DNA from 4 places in the Streptomyces sp. BRA346 genome. Region 4 is predicted to be linked to each of the others. Evidence: riboswitches for the same ligand, from Rfam matches in the RefSeq annotation. Region 4 holds a riboswitch; each other region holds the start of a gene.

Region 1 (4,751 bases), on a different contig from region 4:
ACAACGTTCCGTACGGCACGGCCTTCGAGAAGCTCGTCGCCATGGCCTACCCCGAGGGCCACCCGTACCACCACACCCCGATCGGCTCGATGGCCGACCTGGACGCCGCCTCCCTGGAGGACGCCCGGGAGTTCTTCCGCACGTACTACGCGCCGAACAACGCGGTGCTGTCCGTCGTCGGCGACATCGACTCCGAGCAGACGCTCGGCTGGATCGAGAAGTACTTCGGCACCATCCCCTCCCACGAGGGCAAGCGGCCGCCCCGCGACGGCACGCTCCCGGAGGTCATCGGCGGGCAGCTGCGCGAGGTCGTCGAGGAGGAGGTCCCGGCCCGCGCCCTGATGGCCGCCTACCGGCTGCCGCACGACGGCACCCGTGAGGCCGACGCCGCCGACCTGGCGCTGACCGTCCTCGGTGGCGGCGAGTCCTCCCGGCTGCACAACCGACTGGTGCGCCGCGACCGTACGGCAGTCGCCGCCGGGTTCGGTCTGCTGCGGCTGGCGGGCGCGCCGTCGCTGGGCTGGCTGGACGTGAAGACCTCCGGCGGGGTCGAGGTGCCCGGCATCGAGGCCGCCGTCGACGAGGAGCTGGCCCGCTTCGCCGAGGAGGGCCCGACGCCGCAGGAGATGGAGCGCGCCCAGGCGCAGATCGAGCGCGAGTGGCTGGACCGGCTGGCCACCGTCGGCGGCCGCGCCGACGAGCTGTGCCGCTTCGCCGTGCTGTTCGGCGACCCGCAGCTGGCGCTGACCGCCGTGGGGCGGGTGCTGGACATCACCGCCGAGGAGGTGCGGGCCGTGGCCGCGGCGCGGCTGCGCCCCGACAACCGGGCCGTGCTGGTCTACGAGCCCGTCCAGGGCGCCGAGGACGCGGACGACGAGTCCTCCGGTGCCGCAGAAGCCGCCGACACCGACGCAGAAGGGGAGGCGGCCCAGTGAGCGACGCCGTCACCGCCACCATGACCTTCCACCCGCAGCCGCAGGGCGGCGCCCCCAAGCCGTGGGCCTTCCCGGCGCCGGAGCGCAGTGAGCTGTCCAACGGGCTCACCGTGCTGCGCTGCCACCGCCCCGGCCAGCAGGTCGTCGCCGTGGAGATCAACCTCGACGCCCCGCTGGACACCGAACCGGCCGGTCTGGACGGCGTCGGCACGATCATGGCGCGCGCCCTGTCCGAGGGCACCGACAAGCACACCGCCGAGGAGTTCGCCGCCGAGCTGGAGCGCTGCGGCGCCACCCTGGACGCCCACGCGGACCACCCCGGCGTCCGGGTCTCCCTGGAGGTGCCGGTCTCCCGGCTGCCCAAGGCGCTCGGCCTGCTCGCCGACGCGCTGCGCGCCCCCGCCTTCCCCGACGGCGAGATCGAGCGGCTGGTGCGCAACCGACTGGACGAGATCCCGCACGAGCTGGCGAACCCGGCCCGCCGTGCCTCCATGGCTCTGGCCAAGGAGCTGTTCCCGGCCGAGTCGCGGATGTCCCGGCCGCGCCAGGGCACCGAGGAGACCATCGAGGGCATCGACGCCGCGGCGGTGCGCGCCTTCTACGAGGCGCACGTCCGGCCGTCCACCGCGACCGCGGTCGTCGTCGGCGACCTGGCCGGTGTCGACCTCGACCAGGCGCTCGCCGACACCCTCGGCGCCTGGACCGGCGGCCCGGCCCCGCAGCGCTCGGTCCCGCCGATCATCGCCGACGACACCGGTCGTGTGGTGATCGTCGACCGGCCCGGCGCGGTCCAGACCCAGCTGCTCATCGGGCGCATCGGCGCCGACCGGCACGACCGCGTCTGGCCCGCGCAGGTGCTCGGCACCTACTGCCTGGGCGGCACCCTCACCTCCCGGCTGGACCGGGTGCTGCGCGAGGAGAAGGGCTACACCTACGGGGTGCGCGCCTTCGGCCAGGTGCTGCGCTCCACGCCGCCCTCGCCGGCCGGTGGCGGCTCGGCGGGCGCCTCGCTGCTGGCGATCAGCGGTTCGGTGGCCACCGAGGTCACCGGCCCGGCGCTGGACGACCTGTGGACGGTGCTGCGGACGCTGAAGGAGGAGGGGCTGACGGACGCCGAGCGCGATGTCGCCGTGCAGAACCTCGTCGGCGTCGCCCCGCTGAAGTACGAGACGGCCGCCGCTGTCGCGGGCACGCTCGCCGACCAGGTCGAGCAGCACCTGCCGGACGACTTCCAGGCGCAGCTGTACGCCCGGCTCGCGGAGGCGGGGACGGTGGAGGCGACCGCGGCGGTCGTGAGCGCCTTCCCGGCCGACCGGCTGGTGACCGTGCTCGTGGGTGACGCCTCGAAGATCGAGGAGCCGGTCAGGGCGCTCGGCATCGGAGAGGTGCGCGTCATCACCGGCTGAACCGCTCTCCGCCGGGCCCGAGATGTTCCGGGGCCCGGCTCAACGCACCATCAGAACAAGGACCCTGGCGTCAAGCGAGACGCCAGGGTCCTCCCTTATGCCCGATATGAGGGGCGTTTGGTTTGTGGCGAGAACAACAAAAACCCGTAACCGTTTGGTGATCGAAACGCGGCCCGTTTAGCGTCAGTGCGGCTGTTCGCCGGATACCCGCCGCACCCGCGGCACGGACAGTCATCGCCGAGTCCCATGGTGCGAGTGCCAGGGGAGCCGGGGACCCAAACGTCCCTGGGGTGAATCGGACGCCTTCCCCGGCCGGGGGAGGGGCCCGTAGGAGACCTTCCTGCTCCGAACCCGTCAGCTAACCCGGTAGGCGAGAAGGAAGGAAAGGAGTGCGCCACCACATGGCGTTCACCCGTGCCGCAGGGAAGCACCGACGTCCCAGCCAGACCGCCGTCCGTACCGGCGCGAACATCGCCGGCATCACCACGGTCGCCTCGGGCGTCGTCGCCGGCATCGCCGGCCCGGCCCTCGCCGCGACCGGCGAGACGCCGTCTCCCCAGGACACCGGTCTCCGCCAGGCGATGGTGATCGGCGACGGCCTCTCCGACCAGATCGACGCGCAGGCCCAGTCCCAGGAGAGCGCCGCCGAGGCCGCCGCCGCCAAGGCGAAGGCCGAGGCCGTGGCCCGCCAGGAGGCCGCGCGGAAGGCCGAGGCGGCCGCGAAGAAGGCCAAGGCGGAGCGCGAGGCCAAGGAGCGCGCCGCGCGCGAGGAGGAGCGCAAGCGCCTCAACACGTTCGTGTCGCCCGTCGAGGGCTCCTCCGTCTCCACCGGTTACCAGGCGTCCAGCGGCCTGTGGTCCTCCGGCAGCCACACCGGCATCGACTTCAGCGCCTCCACGGGCACCGAGGTGCAGTCGGTGGGCATGGGCGAGGTCGTCGAGGCGGGCTGGGGCGGCTCGTACGGCAACAACGTCGTCATCAAGATGAACGACGGCACCTACACCCAGTACGGCCACCTCTCCTCGATCGGTGTCTCGGTCGGCCAGAAGGTCACCCCCGGCCAGCAGATCGGCCTGTCCGGCGCCACCGGCAACGTCACCGGCCCGCACCTGCACTTCGAGGCCCGCACCACCGCGGAGTACGGCTCGGACATGGACCCGCTGTCCTACCTGCGCTCGCACGGCGTCAACCTCTGACCCGTCGCCGCTCCTGTCGAAAGGCCCCGTCCGCTCCGGACGGGGCCTTCGGCGTTACCCGGCCGGGACGCTCCACTGTGACCAAAAAATATCCCTGAATTGCCTTCGCCCATCGGAAATCCCGGCGGCTTCGAATAGAGTCGCTGAACACGCGTCAATCGGATGCGTTTCGCGGGGTTGAGGCGGAGGTTCGACAATGCGGGACCGGAAGTGAACGGGGATACGGCCGCACTCCAGGGCGGTCGCCGGATTTCGGCGCATGCGGTGTGCACGGCGATCCGTGACGACATCATCTCCGGTACCTATCCGCCCGGCAGCCGGCTGACCGAGGAGCTGCTCGCCCGGCGCTACGGGGTCTCCCGGGTGCCCGTCCGCGAGGCGCTGCGCACCCTGGAGTCCGAGGGCTTCGTCACGACCCGGCGGCATGCGGGCGCGTGCGTCGCCCAGCCGTCCGAGAAGGAGGCGGCCGACCTCCTGGACATCCGGGCCCTGCTGGAGCCGCTGGGCGCCGCCAGGGCCGCCCAGCGCCGCACCGAGGGGCATCTGAAGGTGCTGCGCGGTCTGGTCCGGCTCGGCCAGGAGCGGGCCCAGCGCGGCCGCTTGGGCGAGCTGCGCTCGCTGGGCGACTGGTTCCACGAGACGCTCGCCCAGGCGTCCGGCAGCCCGAGCCTGGCGGGAATGCTGGTGCAGCTGCGGCGCAAGACGGCGTGGGTGTACGCGTCGGACCCGGCCCGGCAGGCCGCGCAGGTGGTCCAGTCCATGCAGCCCGTACAGGCCGCGCCGGGCCTACCGGGGGCGACCGGGGGCGCCGACCCGTCGGTGCGCGCCGTCGAGTCCTGGGCGGAGCACGGGGCGATCGTGGACGCGGTCGCGCGCGGCGACGCCGACCGGGCGCGGGCGCTCGCCGCCGCGCACACCGAACGCTCGCTGGCCGAATACCGATTGCGAAACGGGTCCCAGGTGAGAACTTCGAAACATTCCGTAAACACGGCGAGCGGCCGGAATTAACAGCCGTCCGCTAATGCGGCTCAATGGAATTCGGGATGCGAAAAAACAACGGGGCCGCGGTGACCCGTAATGGTTCACCGCGGCCCCGCCGCGCCGAAATGTGATTCGGACGGAATCAGACGATCTCCGGAAGCTCCTCAAGGCCCTCGGCCACCAGCTTCGCCAGACGGTCGAGCGCGACCTCCGCGTCGTCGGCCTCGGAGGCG
Region 2 (4,751 bases), on a different contig from region 4:
GGTCAGGTAGTACGTGGTGGGGAACGGCGTGCCGTCCTCGAGGCGCGGCGCGGTCTCGACGACATCGGGGTTGCCGCAGGGGCACCGGTGCGCGACGGCGCGCAGGCCCCGCGGGAGGCGGTTCAGCTGCTCCTTGACGGCGGCGATGTCCGCGTCGGTGGGCGCGGTGGGCTCCGTCTGCGGAGGGGGCGTGTCCATGAGTCTCCTTGCGAGGCGGGCACCGACTTCGGCCGGTGAGGCAATCGCTACCCTGACCTCTGGTATGTTCTTTCTGCCCCGGAAGGGGTCGGTTCGGGCTGGACCGCAACCTTCAGGTTGGAAGCCCCCACCTTCGGACGGGGAGCGGAGTCACGAGGGGAAAGTTCTCTTTCTCGATCGGGGTCAGGCCGGAGCGGCCTACGACGTCGGCAAGGCGGGTCAGCGGTGCGCGCTGCCCGCCTTCGGCGCGTCCGCCGTGTCCACGGCGTCCCAGAGGTTGGTGTACCAGGGGCGGTCGCCCGCGCCCCGGTCGGTGGAGCGCTCGGCCCGGGCACCGGGGTCCACCATGCTGAAGCCGGTCTCGCCCGGCATCAGATAGTGCAGATGCTCGCGGGCCTGCCGCTCGATGTACGCCGGGTCGCGCAGCCGGGCCTTCTGCTCGCGGAGCTTGGCCACCTCGGCGCGCTCGCGCTGGGCCTGGCGCCGCTGGTCGGCGATCTCCGAGCGCTGGGAGATGTACTGCCGCATGGGATACGCCAGGGCGACCACCAGGGAGCAGACGACCAGCGCGAGGAGGGCGGCCCGGCCGGTGAGCCGGCTGCGGCGGCGCTTGATCCGGGCACGGTAGACCCGGGCGGCGGCGTGTTCGCCGAGCGCCTTCAGCCTGGTCGCGGTGGAGAACCGATCCGCCGGCACGTCGCCTCCCCGGTGATGACTTCGCTTGAGTAACGCCGTCCCCGGCCACGGTACGGGACCGCGGCCGGGGACAAGCGTCAGACGTGTCCGCTCCTCGAGGTTCGAGAAGCGGTCAGCCCTTGAACCGCGGGAAGGCGGAGCGGCCCGCGTACACCGCGGCGTCGTCGAGGATCTCCTCGATGCGCAGCAGCTGGTTGTACTTGGCCACCCGCTCGGAGCGGGCCGGGGCGCCGGTCTTGATCTGGCCGCAGTTGGTGGCGACGGCCAGGTCGGCGATCGTGACGTCCTCGGTCTCACCGGAGCGGTGCGACATCATGCACTTGAAGCCGCTGCGCTGGGCCAGCTCGACGGCGTCGAGGGTCTCGGTCAGCGAGCCGATCTGGTTGACCTTGACCAGCAGGGCGTTCGCGGTGTCGTTCTCGATGCCGCGGGCCAGCCGCTCGGGGTTGGTCACGAACAGGTCGTCGCCGACCAGCTGGACCTTGTCACCGAGCTGCTCGGTGATCGTCTTCCAGCCGTCCCAGTCCTCCTCGTTCAGCGGGTCCTCGATGGAGACCAGCGGGTACGCCTCGACCAGCTCGGCGTAGTACGCGGTCATCTCGGACGCGGTGCGGGCCTTGCCCTCGAACTGGTAGACGCCGTCCTTGTGGAACTCGGAGGCGGCGACGTCGAGCGCGAGCGCGATGTCCTGGCCGGGCTGGTAGCCGGCCTTCTTGATGGCCTCGACGATCAGGTCGAGGGCGTCCCGGTTGGAGTCGAGGTTCGGCGCGAAGCCGCCCTCGTCACCGAGACCGGTGGACAGGCCGCGCTCCTTCAGCACGCCCTTCAGGGTGTGGTAGACCTCGGCACCCCAGCGCAGGGCCTCGGAGAAGGACTCCGCGCCGACCGGCGCGATCATGAACTCCTGGATGTCCACATTGGAGTCGGCGTGCGAGCCGCCGTTGAGGATGTTCATCATCGGGACCGGCAGCAGGTGCGCGTTCGGGCCGCCGAGGTAACGGAAGAGGGGCAGGTCGGACGCCTCGGAGGCGGCGTGCGCCACGGCGAGGGAGACGCCGAGGATGGCGTTGGCGCCGAGCGAGGACTTGTCCGGAGTGGCATCCAGATCGAACATCGCCTGGTCGATCAGGCGCTGCTCGGTGGCGTCATAGCCGACCAGCTCGGGGCCGATCTGCTCGATGACGGCGAGGACGGCCTTCTCCACGCCCTTGCCGCCATAGCGGTTCTTGTCGCCGTCACGGAGTTCGAGGGCCTCGAAGGCGCCGGTGGAGGCGCCGGACGGGACGGCGGCACGGCCGGTGCTGCCGTCGTCGAGGCCGACCTCGACCTCGACCGTGGGATTGCCTCGCGAGTCGAGGATCTCGCGAGCTACGACGACGTCGATGGACGGCACGAGGTTCTCCTTCGTATGGGTCTTCGGTAGCAGCATGAGCCTAACCGCACCGAAGCCCCGGCGGGGTGCACCGTGGGGGCGGCGCACCCGGCCGGGGCCAGGGGGCGTCTTCCGGATCATGCCTCTGATCCGGCCTGACCCGAAAGACACCCCCTCGTTGACTACGGTGTGGCTGCTCAGCTCAGGTGGAGCTGCTGGCCGGGGAAGATCAGGTCGGCCTTCTGGATGACGTTCTTGTTCAGCTCGAAGAGCTTCTTCCAGCCGCCCTTGACGTCCTCCGTCTTGGCGATCTTGCCAAGGGTGTCACCGGACTTGACCTTGTACTCGCCGTCGCCCTTCTTGATCGGGCCGCGGGTCTCGGCGCGCGCGGCGTGCTCGGGCGCGCTGCGGGGCGCGGCCTTCGGCTTGGCGGACGGGGCCGACTGCGAGGAGTCGGACTGGCTCTGCGACGGGGTGGACGGCGCCGGGGCGGACGGGGCGCCGCCGCTGGTCAGGCCCTTGCCGCAGACCGGCCAGGCGCCCTTGCCCTGGCTGGCCAGGACCTTCTCGGCCACCTGGATCTGCTGGGCCTTGCCGGCCTTGTCGGCGGTGGGTGCGAAGGCGGTACCGCCGTACGCGGCCCAGGTGGAGGAGGAGAACTGAAGGCCGCCGTAGTAACCGTTGCCGGTGTTGATCGACCAGTTGCCGCCGGACTCGCACTGCGCGACCTGGTCCCACTGGGACGTGGTGGCGGCAGAGGCGGACGTCGCACCGATGAGCGGGGTGGCCACGGCGGCTCCGGCGAGGCCGGCGAGCGCTGCGAAACGAGTGGCCTTGGAAGGACGACGGTGCTTGCCCTGAGCGTTGGACATGTTCGTTCGTTTCCTCACCGACGCCTACGAGGTGAGCTGTCGGGTTCGGGCGTGAGTTGCCCGGCTGGGTGCGGGGGTCCGCACCCTGCTTCACCCCTAGCCGCTCGGCCGATCTTGCTGGCCTCCCGGCACTTACCTTGGGTCCCCCGCTCCTGCCTTCGGCGCTGGCGCGTCGGTACCGGACGACCGCCGGCAGGACTCGGCGTGACGGTCGACGGTGCTCGCGGTGGCGAGCGGAAAGACGTTAAACACACGTGCGGGAAACGTTCAAACACCCTTATCCCAGTGAACAGGGCTGTTATCGATCTCACTCGGCCCACATCGGCGCAGGTGGGGCCGGGTGCGGAGAGACCGGACACCTCGGACGCCCCGGAAAATGTGACGAGAGGTATGTCTCACCGGTTCCAGATCGGGCAAATCACCCCGAACTACCGGCTCCTGATGGTGAGATCAAGTCGCTGACCAGGGAGAATGAGATCCGGGTCGGTTCCGATGAGGTTTTCGTTGGACTCGTAGAGCCGACGCCAGTCGGCGCCCAATTCCTGCTTTTCGGCGATTGCTGAAAGGTTGTCACCCGGACGCACCGTGTAGCCGCCATCCGTGGGGTTTTCCGCCCTGTCGGCACCGCCGCGCGAGGCGTGGTCGCTCGGCCGCTGCCCCGTGTCCCGTTCGCCCCGGCGGGCGCCGGAGGTGCCCTCGGAGCCGCGCTCGGTGGAGGAGGGGGTCGGCGAGGGGTCGGACGCGCCGGGGGACGGCGCACCGGAAGAAGGGGACGGGGAGGACGCGCCGCCGTTCGAGCCGTCGGAGTCGTTCGCGTCGTCCGAGTCGTTCGAGTCGTTCGAGTCGTTCGAGTCGCCCGGCGTGGCCGAGTGCTCGGGCCGCTCCGGCCCGGTGGGCGCGTCGGAGGCGTCGGAGGCGTCCGGCGTCTTGCCGGACGGAGCGCCACGGTCCCGGGCGTCGGACCGGTCACGGTCCTCGCGCTCCGCGTCGTCCTGCTGGGAGGGGCGCGCCGTGCTGCCGGGGTTCACGTCCGGGGCGTCGCCGCCGTCGGTCAGCCCGGCGTTCAGCGCGCAGCTGGGCCAGGCGTCCGGGCCGCGGTCGCCGAGGATCGACTCGGCGACGGCTATCTGCTGGGAGCGGCTGGCGAGGTCGGGCCGCGGGGCGTAGCTGGTGCCGCCGTACTTCTTCCACATGTCGAGGGTCAGTTGCAGGCCGCCGTAGAAGCCGTTGCCCTCGTTGGCGCTCCACATCCCGGCGCTCTCGCACTCGGCGACCTGGTCCCATGTGGAGGCGGGGGCTGCCTGGGCGCCGGTCGCTCCGAAGAGCGGGAGGGCGATGCTCGCGCCGGTCACCCCCGCCGCGACGACGATGGCCGGAGCCTGGCGGGGGCGGCGGTGACGTCCGTTCCCGGAAAGCATGCGAATCGCCTCTCGTGTGGGGGCTCGGTTTGTCGGTTGAACATAGCGACGCCACACGATCATCACAAGCCGGTGTATCTCAGGTCACGTCACGGTCACATGGCTGACCGGATGTCACTTTCCCCAGGTCACCGGAAGGGCGCGCAGTCCGCGCATGATGAGCCCGCCACGCCAGCGCAGGTCGTCCGGCTCCAC
Region 3 (4,751 bases), on a different contig from region 4:
CGTGGTTGGTGTCCTGGTACTCGTCGACCAGGACGTGCCGGAAGCGGCGGCGGTAGTGCTCCGCGACGTCCGGGAACGCCTGGAGCAGGTTGACCGTGGTCATGATGATGTCGTCGAAGTCGAGGGCGTTGGCCTCGCGCAGCCGCGACTGGTACATCGCGTACGCCTCGGCGAGCGTCTTCTCGAAGCCGTCCGCCGCCTGACCGGCGAAGGTCTCCTCGTCGATCAGCTCGTTCTTCAGGTTGGAGATCTTGGCGCTGAACGACTTCGGCGGGAACTTCTTCGGGTCGAGATCGAGATCCCGGCACACCAGCGCCATCAGCCGCTTCGAGTCGGCCGCGTCGTAGATCGAGAACGATGAGGTGAAGCCCAGCTTCTTCGACTCGCGGCGCAGGATGCGCACGCACGCGCTGTGGAACGTCATCACCCACATCGCGTTCGCCCGCGGGCCGACCAGCTCCTCGACCCGCTCCTTCATCTCGCCCGCCGCCTTGTTGGTGAAGGTGATGGCGAGGATCTGGCCGGGGTGCACATGGCGGGTGCCGAGCAGATACGCGATGCGGTGGGTGAGCACCCGGGTCTTGCCGGACCCGGCCCCCGCGACGATCAGCAGCGGCGAGCCGGTGTGCTCCACGGCGGCCCGCTGCTGCTCATTCAGCCCCTCCAGCAGCGCAGCGGGGTCGACGGCGGGGCGGGCCGCGCCGTTCCGGTAATGCGCGTCTCTGGTCCCGCTGGGCACCGGCGCGTCGAATGCGCCCGTGAAGAGGTGGTGCGGCACCTCCTCGCCACCTGAACCGTCCGAACCGCCGGCGTGACCCGGGTGTGCGGAATCCTCGGGCGGCGGGGGCTCCTCCTCCGGAGGCCCGAGATTCGCCAGGAAGCTGTCATCAAAGAGGCTGCTCATCGCTCACCGAGTTTAGGGCGCCGCACTGACAGCCTACGCATGGACTGCGTATGGATGTCACGAAACGGTTTCGGGCATATCGACCACCAGCCTTCACAGGAGCCCCACGAGTTGGCTACCGTCCTCCCTCAGGCGGCCCGTAGACCCGTCGGCGAACCGCGCCGGCCCGGGCAGCCTCCGCCGAGTCCGTCCGTGTCGCAAGGCGCCCGGAGCCGGGGACCCGCCCTCCTCGCCCCCCTTCGGGGAGGAGGGGCCCGACAACACCGGGGTGAATCGGCCCGAGCGGCGGTACGACGCGTACGACATGTCGTCCGTCCGCAGAGGCCGTAGGGCAACCTTCCGTATCGCCCGAACCCGACAGCTAACCCGGTAGGCGGTCCACGGAAGGAGTCGCCTCCCTTGGCGTCGCACCGCAAGCCGCGGACCCGAATACCCACCGCCGCCTCCTCCACCGGGCGCCGTACGGCCGTCGGGTTCACCACCGCCGCCCTCGCCTCCGTCACCCTCCTCTCCCAGACCGCGAACGCCGCGCCGGGCGACCCCAAGCCCGGCACCACGCAGTCGATCGAGGCGGTCAAGGAGAAGGTGGACACCCTCTACCACCAGGCGGAAACCGCCACCCAGCACTACAACGCCGCCAAGGAGCGCTCCGAGCAGCAGCGCACCAAGGTCAACCGGATGATGGACGACGTCGCCGAGAACACGGAGAAGCTCAACGAGGCCCGCCGCACGCTCGGCACCTACGCCGCGGCCCAGTACCGCAACGGCGGCATGACCTCGAGCGCCGCGAGCCTGCTGTTCTCCAACGACCCGCAGGACCTCTTCGACCAGTCGCATCTGATGAACCGGATGGCCGGTTCGCAGAAGCGGGCCGTCGACGACTTCCAGACGCAGGCGGCGAAGGCCGCCAAGGAGCGCCGCGAGGCCGCCAAGAGTCTGGAGTCGCTGACCGAGACCCAGCGAGAGCTGAAGACCAAGAAGAAGGCCGTCCAGGACAAGCTCGCGCAGGCCCGGCGGCTGCTGGCGAACCTGACCGCCAAGGAGAAGGCGCGGCTGGCGGCGATCGAGAAGAAGAAGGCCGAGGAGGCGCGGCGCAAGGCGGCCGAGCTGGCCGAGAAGCAGCGGGAGGCCGCGGCCCAGCAGAAGCAGCAGGAACAGGATCAGCAGTCGAGCGGCGGTTCCTCTTCCGGTTCCGGAAGCAGCTCATCCGGCTCGTCCACCGCCACGAACGGCACCAAGGCGGCCAAGGCGATCGACTTCGCGGAGTCCCAGCTCGGCAAGCCGTACGTCTGGGGCGCGACCGGGCCCAACTCCTACGACTGCTCGGGGCTCACCCAAGCCGCGTGGAAGGCCGCCGGTGTCTCCCTGCCGCGCACCACATGGGACCAGGTGAAGGCCGGTACGCGCGTCTCGACCTCCGACCTCGAGCCCGGTGATCTCGTCTTCTTCTACGACGACATCAGCCACGTCGGGCTCTACATCGGCGACGGGATGATGATCCACGCGCCGAAGCCGGGGGACGTGGTGAAGAAGGCGCCGATCACCGAGATGCCGATCTACGGGAGCGTGCGGCCCGCGTAGCCGCAGTGCGGCTGCCCGATGCCCGATCGGGCAGCCGCCGCTCACACCGTGAACACCGGCCGGATCACGTGCCCGGCTTGCGCCCGTACACGTACACGTCGTCGCCGTTCCGCAACAGGCTCCAGTACTTCTGCGCGTCACCGGAGCGCATGTTGACGCAGCCGTGGGAGCCGGGCGGCGACCATACGCTTCCCGCGATGGAGTGGAACGCCTGGCCGCCGTCGAAGAACTGGCTGTACGGCATGGCCACGTGGTAGATCGTCGACCAGTGGTTCTTGTGCCGCCAGTAGATCTGCTTCAGCCCGGTGCGGGTCTCGTACCTGTCCCGCCCGGTGCGCACCGGCACCGGCCCGAACACCAGCCGCGAACCGTCCTGCACCCAGCTGAGCTGCCGGGTGAGGTCGACGCAGGCGATACGGCCCTTGTTGGTGGGGCACTTGCGCGCCGCGTTGGGGTTACGGCCCGCCGCGTACTGCGCGTTGATCAGCTTCATGACGCCCCAGGTGACGGGGCCCGCGTAGCCGATGGTCGGGCTGATGCCGTGGTTGATCTGGAATCTCTGCGTCGCGCGGCAGTCCCCCGAGGACTGCCGACCGTCGACGGGACGGCCGAGGAACTTCTCGACCTGCCTCTGATACGGACCGGTGCTCGCCGTGCACGCCGTCGCCGCCTGCGCCGGTGCCGTACCGAGCGCGACGGACAGCGGCACCACCATGCCCGCCATGCCCAAGGCGACCGCCGTACGGCGGCGCCATGCCCGCCACGCCCCGAACCCTGCCTTTACCCCCATTGCGCGCTCCCTCCGGGCTTGCCCTTGACGGGTAAGACAGTCGAAGAGTGCGTCGGGTTGCGCTTACAGGTGCGATTTCCCCCATTCCGCCCCTTCCCGCCCCCGAGTTGGCCCAGCCGGAGCACGGATGGGGCGTCAGCGGATCAGGTCCAGAGCACGGCGATGAAGATGTTCACCGTCGTCAGCGCGCCGACCGCGCTGAAGACCGCGGGCTCCACCTTCTCCTCGTCCCGCTTCACGTACACCAGGCCCAGGATCACGATCAGCAGCGCCAGCTTGACGCCGATCTTGATGTTGTTGACCGTCTGATCGTCCGCCTGGTTCAGCCCGACCAGAGCCGCCCCCGTGACCAGCATGGTCAGCGCGCCGTGCAGCATCCCCGGCGTCATCCGCGCGCCGTCCCCGCGTATCGCCGTGAGCTGGGAGAGGAAGCCTCCCAGCAGGGCGGCGATGCCGACGATGTGCAGGCCGACGAACACATTGATGAGTACGTCCATGGCACCGGAGACTAGCGCCGCTCATATCACCGCCAGTCACCCGGGTACACCCCGATCGGCACATCGGTCACAGCCGCCCCGATCCCGCCCACCCCGCACCGCCCCCGTGATCAGCAGGCGCCACCGGGGGGACGAATCCGTCCACCTCCGGTCATCTCAGCGCGCCGCGCCGCCGACCGGCCTAGCTTCCCCTCCAAGAAGCACACCCCCCACGAAAGGTGAACCGCCACAGTGGCGCCGCAGCCCCCCACGAAGCCGAAGCAGCGGCACCGCTCGTCGCTCACCGGCACCACCCTCCGCACCGCCGCGACCCTCGCCCTCGCGGGCGTCGCCTCCGCGACCGCCCTCCCGGGCATCGGGCACGCCGAGCCCCGTCTGACGCCCGACCAGGTGAAGGCGAAGGTCGCGGCGTACGAGCGGGAGGCGGAGGAGGCCACCGAGAAGTACGACGGCGCCCGGGCCGCGGCCGAGAAGGCGCAGCGGTCCCTCCACCGGTTACGCGACGAGGCCAGCCGCCGCACCGCCCGCCTCAACACGGCGCGCAACGCCCTCGGCGCCTTCGCCACCGCCCAGTACCGCTCCGGCACGGTCGCCCCCGCCCTTCAGCTGGCCCTGTCCTCCTCCCCCGGCCAGTACCTCCAGCGCGCCTCGCTTGCCGACCGCGCGGGCGACCGCCAGGCGGTGACGATCGCGCGCATCACCCGCGAGGAGCGGTCGCTGCGCCGCGTCCGGGGCAAGGCGGACGACCGCCTCCGTACGCTGCGCGCCGCGCAGGCCGCCGCCTCCCGCCACAAACACGCGGTCCAGGACAAGCTGGCCGCGGCCGACGCGCTGCTGGCCAAGCTGACCCGTGCCCAGCGCGACCGCCTCCGCGCCGCCCAGGACGCCCGTGGCGCCGCTGACGCCCGTACCGCGTCGACGCCCCGGCACGGCGCCCCCGCCCGGACGGGCGGCCGGGCGGCCCGGGCCATCTCCTTCG
Region 4 (4,751 bases):
CAGCAGCCTGCTGCTGTGGGAGCTGGAGCACAACACCGGCCCGGACGGCCGCCCGCAGTTCGAGCTGTACGCGGACGAGGAGGCCCTCGCGCTCGCCGAGCGCCGCGTCCACCGTTGCATCGGCGGTGCCCGCTGGGAGGAGCTGGACGGGTTACCGCTGTGGCTGCCGGAGCAGATGCTCCAGGCCGCCGAGCCCCAGGCGGTCCAGCGTGCGTACGTGGCCGACAACTCGGCCGACCACGCCCGCCGCGTCCTGCGCCGCGCCGAGAACCCCGACCGGCCGGGGGAGGAGACCGAGCGGCTGCTGATGACGGCGTTCGCCCATGACATCGCGTTAGCTCCCAAGCCGCGCCGCCGCTCCGGCGGCCCCGACGCCACCTGGTGCCGCTTCTACGAGCACGCCTTCCTGCTCGCGGGCGGCGACGAGATCGTGCTGTGGGAGCTGGAGCACAATCTGACCCGGGACGGGCGGCTGGTGTGCGAGGTGTATCTCGACGAGGTGTCGGCGGAGTTGGCGGCCGACCGCCACGCCCGCGCCCTCGGCGTCGATCTCTGAGTACGCCGAGTTCCGAATGATCCGACAGTGGGCCCATCGGGTGAAGTGCGTGCGCGCCTCCCTGATGTCGCGGTTGTCCTTTCGTTGAATCGCAACGTGTGGTTTTCCGCGGATTCGGCTCTTCTGGAGGAAATCTCGTGAACATCGGAAAGAAGGTTGCTGTCCTGACCGTGGCGGCAGGCGCCCTGGTCCTGGGGAGCGCGGGTGGAGCGTCCGCCCACGGGTACGGCGGCTTCGACCCCTTCGGGGCGGTCCAGACCAACTCGTGTGACACGGCCATCGGCCCCATCGTCAACACCGCTGTGGGCGCCACCACGGGTGACATCTCGTTCGCCAGCAACTGCCTCAACTACACCAACGGCACGGCGGCCGTTCAGTCCAACGACTGTGACACGTCCACCGGCCTCGTCACCAACATCGGCGGGCTCGCCAGCTCGGGCGACATCACCGGTGGCAGCAACTGCACCAACATCGCCCTCGCCAACGGCGGTGGCTACAGCGGCGGCTACGGCCGCGGCTGACGCCTACTGAGCCCTGGCGGATGCCACGGCTTCCCCTGCGGCCCCGGATGCCTGCCATCCGGGGCCGTGGTGCGTCCGGGGCTGTCGCGTGACGCACCTGGCGACGCACCCACATGGCCGCGATCGACTCGCACGGCGGCCCGGCACCCGGAAGCCTGATGACGGAGTCACGGACCGACGGGGTCACGAACCAGGGAAAGCGAGACAGGCCGGTGGCGCGGGTGCGAGGGAGCAGGGCTCGTCCGGGCGCCCGTACGCCCGCCGCCGACTCCTCGGGCGCGGCCGCCGGACTCGTCACGGCAGAGGAGGCCCTCCAGGCATCCTCGGGGCGCCGGCTGGCCCGCTGGACCCCCGCCGTCCTCCTGCTCGGCGGCATCGCCTTCGACCTCGCCGCCCCGGCCCCGTACACCGCCTCCCCCTTCTTCGCCGCGGCCCCGCTGGTCGCCGCCTCCCTCTTCCCGCTGCGGCCGACCATCGTCACCACGGTGCTCGCCCTCACCGCCGTCTGCCTGCTGGCGGAGCTGCACGGCGTACGGGACCCGACCCAGGCCGCGACCGAGATCGCCACCGTGGCAACCGTCGCCCTGCTCGCGCTCGTGATCAACCGCGTCGTCCGCCGCGGCGACCGGCGGCTGGCCTCGGCGCGCGGCATTGCGGAGGCGGCGCAGCGGGCCGTGCTGCCCGTACCGCCCGCCCGTATCGCCGGGCTGGACGTCGCGGCGCGCTATGTGGCGGCCGAGCGGTACGCCGCGATCGGCGGCGATCTGTACGCGGTGCAGGACACCCCGCACGGCGTACGGCTGATCGTCGGGGACGTCCGCGGCAAGGGGCTCCAGGCCGTGGAGGTCGTCGCGGTCCTCATTGGTGCCTTCCGGGAGGCCGCGGAGCAGGAGGCGACGCTGGAGGGGCTCGCGGGGCGCCTGGAGCGGGCGTTGCGGCGCGAGGGCGCGCGACGGGCCGAGCTGGAGGCGTTCGAGGGGTTCACCACCGCCGTCCTCGGCGAGATCCCGCGCGGTGACTCCACCCTCCGCCTCATCAACCGCGGCCACCCGGCGCCGCTGCTGCTGCCCGGCGACGGCGCGGTGCGCCGCCTGGAGCCGGAGACGGCCGCGCTGCCGCTGGGGATGGGCGAACTGGGCGCGTGGCCCGACCGGGTGACGGAGCTGCGGTTCCCCGAGGACGCGATGCTGCTGCTGTTCACGGACGGGGTGACCGAGGCCCGTGACCGGCACGGCACGTTCTACGTCCCCGAGGAGCGGCTGCGCGGCCGCCGCTTCACCGGGCCGGGCGGGCTGCTCGACGCGCTGGTGGAGGACGTCGCGCTGCACGCGGGCGGGGAGACCTCGGACGACATGGCGCTGCTCGCGGTCCGGCGCCCGCCCGGAACGAACGGAATCACGACCCCCGCTCCGGACACGGACCGTAGCCAACCGTGACGCCCGTGCATAACGATTGACACACGATCAGCCCGCCGGAGGTTTTTACCATCCCTTTTCAACCGGGGTGAAACGCCCCCATCTGTCCATCCTTGGTTACTAAGTTCATGCCAAAGCTACGCGGATTCTTCAGAAGAGCTTGGAATCATGTCGCGCTCTCTATTAACGTTCGATAACGCAGCGCGGTCGGCACAGCCGTCGCAGAGGCGGCACCGTGCGCCGTCGCCGAATCCCGTACGTGCAGCGCGCCAGCACCACCAGTAGCACCAGGCACCACCAGCACCAGGGAACCGGGGAACCACCACCTTGGGGTGAATCGGGTCGAACCTGACCCGTAGGAGACCTTCCTGCTCCGAACCCGTCAGCTAACCCGGTAGGCGAGAGGGAAGGAAAGGAGTGCGCCCCGGTGGCGTCCAACAGGTCCGTACTGGACGAAGCTCCGTACCGCTCATCAGGTACGGGTCCCGGCACCGCGACCGCGTACGGAGTCGGCTTCGACGCCGGAGCCGGCGCCCGCCCCACGGTCGGCCTCGGAGCCGAAGCGGATGAGCCGCCCCTGGGCAAGGAAGCCGTCTGGGACGAGTGGAACCCCACCGAGGAGTCCATCGCTCCGCTCCGCGGCCGGCACCGCGTCGGCAAGCAGCGCGGCGGGACCATGGCCCGCAGCGGCGCCGTCCTCGGCGTCGGCGTCATCGCGGCGGTCGGCGCGGGCGGCATGGCGAGTGCCAAGGACCGGCCGACCGTCCCGATCTCCATGCCGGACCTCGCCCACGTCGCCGACGAGGTCAAGGCCCAGCTGCCCGCCGCCAAGGACCTGCCCGGCATCGGCTCCCTGATGGCCGACGACCAGGACTCCGCCCAGACCACCGCGACCGGCCTCACCACCAGCGGCGCCGAGGCGGGCGAGGCGCTGCGCACCCGCATCCTGCGGCAGGCCGAGAGCCAGCAGACCGCGGCGGAGGACGACAGACGCGAGAGCGAGGCGCGCGCCGCCGCCAAGGCCGCCGCCGACGACGCAGCGAAGGCCGCCGCCAAGGCCCGCGACCTGGCGGAGCAGAAGAAGGCCGAGGCCGCCGCCAAGAAGAAGGCCGCCGAGGCCGCCGCCAAGGCGAAGGCGGAGGCCGAGAAGGAGGCCGCAGCGAAGGCCGCCGCCGAGCGCCGCGCCAAGGCCGCCGGCGGGTTCACCCTCCCCGTCGCCTCGTACACCCTGACCGCGGGCTTCGGCCAGGCGGGCGACCTGTGGTCCGCCGACCACACCGGCCAGGACTTCGCCGCCCCGACCGGCACCCCGGTCAAGGCGCTGAGCGGCGGCACCATAACCCAGGCGGGCTGGGCCGGATCGTACGGCTACCGCATCGTGCTCACGCTCGATGACGGCACCGAGATCTGGTACTGCCACCTGTCGTCCATGGTCGTCACCTCGGGCAAGGTGTCCTCGGGCGAGACCATCGGCCGCGTCGGCGCCACCGGCAACGTCACCGGCCCCCACCTCCACCTGGAGGTCCGGCCGGGCGGCGGCTCGCCGATCGACCCGATGCCCTGGCTGCGCGACCACGGGCTGAACCCGTGACCCCCTGATCCGGCCGTCGCCGCGGCGACGGCCCATCGTTCCGGCGGCTCTGGCGCTCTCTCCCCCCTTGACGCCAGGGCCGCCGGTTCTCTGTCCGCGGCCTCCGCTGCGGCCTCCGACGGAATAACCCCCTCCCTCCTGCGCGTTGTAGTGACGCATGACTGAGACCCGCAAGGACACCCGTAAGAACATCGGCAGCCTGTCCGTCTTCCCGCTCTCCCTGGGCGGCAACGTCTTCGGCTGGACGGCCGACGAGGCCGAATCCTTCGAGGTGCTCGACGCCTACGTGGCGGCGGGCGGCAATTTCATCGACACCGCGGACGTCTACTCCGCCTGGGCACCCGGCAACGAGGGCGGCGAGTCCGAGACCATCCTCGGCAAGTGGTTCGCCTCCCGCGGCAACCGCGACGACATCGTCCTCGCCACCAAGGTCGGCGCCGGTTTGCCGGAACCCCGCGGACTCTCCTCGTCCGCCATCAAGTCCGGCCTGGACGAGTCCCTCCAGCGCCTGGGCACCGACTACGTCGACCTCTACTACACCCACTACGACGACACCTCGGTTCCGGTCGAGGAGATCATCTCCACCCTCGACGAGCTGGTGAAGGCGGGCAAGATCCGCGAGATCGCCGCCTCCAACATCTCCGCCAAGCGCCTGGACGCCTCCCTCA

Evidence for each region. Region 4 has a riboswitch for cyclic di-AMP ahead of LCH29_RS37340 (M23 family metallopeptidase). Riboswitches for the same ligand answer to the same signal wherever they lie in the genome.
Region 1: it holds a riboswitch for cyclic di-AMP, as region 4 does, so the genes downstream of both, LCH29_RS19150 (M23 family metallopeptidase) here and LCH29_RS37340 (M23 family metallopeptidase) in region 4, are expected to answer to the same signal.
Region 2: it holds a riboswitch for cyclic di-AMP, as region 4 does, so the genes downstream of both, LCH29_RS15865 (transglycosylase family protein) here and LCH29_RS37340 (M23 family metallopeptidase) in region 4, are expected to answer to the same signal.
Region 3: it holds a riboswitch for cyclic di-AMP, as region 4 does, so the genes downstream of both, LCH29_RS26245 (NlpC/P60 family protein) here and LCH29_RS37340 (M23 family metallopeptidase) in region 4, are expected to answer to the same signal.

What each region holds. Positions count from the first base shown of each region.
Region 1 covers NZ_JAIWIH010000014.1:98,384-103,134, forward strand. Annotated here, with positions in the region: gene LCH29_RS19140 (M16 family metallopeptidase) at 1-935, shown strand, start outside; gene LCH29_RS19145 (M16 family metallopeptidase) at 932-2,341, shown strand; cyclic di-AMP (ydaO/yuaA leader) riboswitch at 2,567-2,728, shown strand; gene LCH29_RS19150 (M23 family metallopeptidase) at 2,743-3,537, shown strand; gene LCH29_RS19155 (GntR family transcriptional regulator) at 3,748-4,545, shown strand; gene LCH29_RS19160 (HPr family phosphocarrier protein) at 4,661-4,751, opposite strand, start outside.
Region 2 covers NZ_JAIWIH010000011.1:29,265-34,015, reverse strand. Annotated here, with positions in the region: gene LCH29_RS15880 (DUF501 domain-containing protein) at 1-198, opposite strand, end outside; gene LCH29_RS15875 (FtsB family cell division protein) at 418-894, opposite strand; gene eno (phosphopyruvate hydratase) at 1,007-2,323, opposite strand; gene LCH29_RS15865 (transglycosylase family protein) at 2,464-3,138, opposite strand; cyclic di-AMP (ydaO/yuaA leader) riboswitch at 3,145-3,312, opposite strand; gene LCH29_RS15860 (transglycosylase family protein) at 3,567-4,556, opposite strand; gene LCH29_RS15855 (cytochrome P450 family protein) at 4,671-4,751, opposite strand, start outside.
Region 3 covers NZ_JAIWIH010000023.1:101,640-106,390, forward strand. Annotated here, with positions in the region: gene pcrA (DNA helicase PcrA) at 1-904, opposite strand, end outside; cyclic di-AMP (ydaO/yuaA leader) riboswitch at 1,073-1,295, shown strand; gene LCH29_RS26245 (NlpC/P60 family protein) at 1,304-2,485, shown strand; gene LCH29_RS26250 (L,D-transpeptidase family protein) at 2,550-3,275, opposite strand; gene LCH29_RS26255 (hypothetical protein) at 3,419-3,772, opposite strand; gene LCH29_RS26260 (NlpC/P60 family protein) at 4,004-4,751, shown strand, end outside.
Region 4 covers NZ_JAIWIH010000044.1:34,146-38,896, reverse strand. Annotated here, with positions in the region: gene LCH29_RS37355 (DUF6227 family protein) at 1-556, shown strand, start outside; gene LCH29_RS37350 (hypothetical protein) at 694-1,077, shown strand; gene LCH29_RS37345 (PP2C family protein-serine/threonine phosphatase) at 1,236-2,513, shown strand; cyclic di-AMP (ydaO/yuaA leader) riboswitch at 2,778-2,908, shown strand; gene LCH29_RS37340 (M23 family metallopeptidase) at 2,920-4,083, shown strand; gene LCH29_RS37335 (aldo/keto reductase) at 4,241-4,751, shown strand, end outside.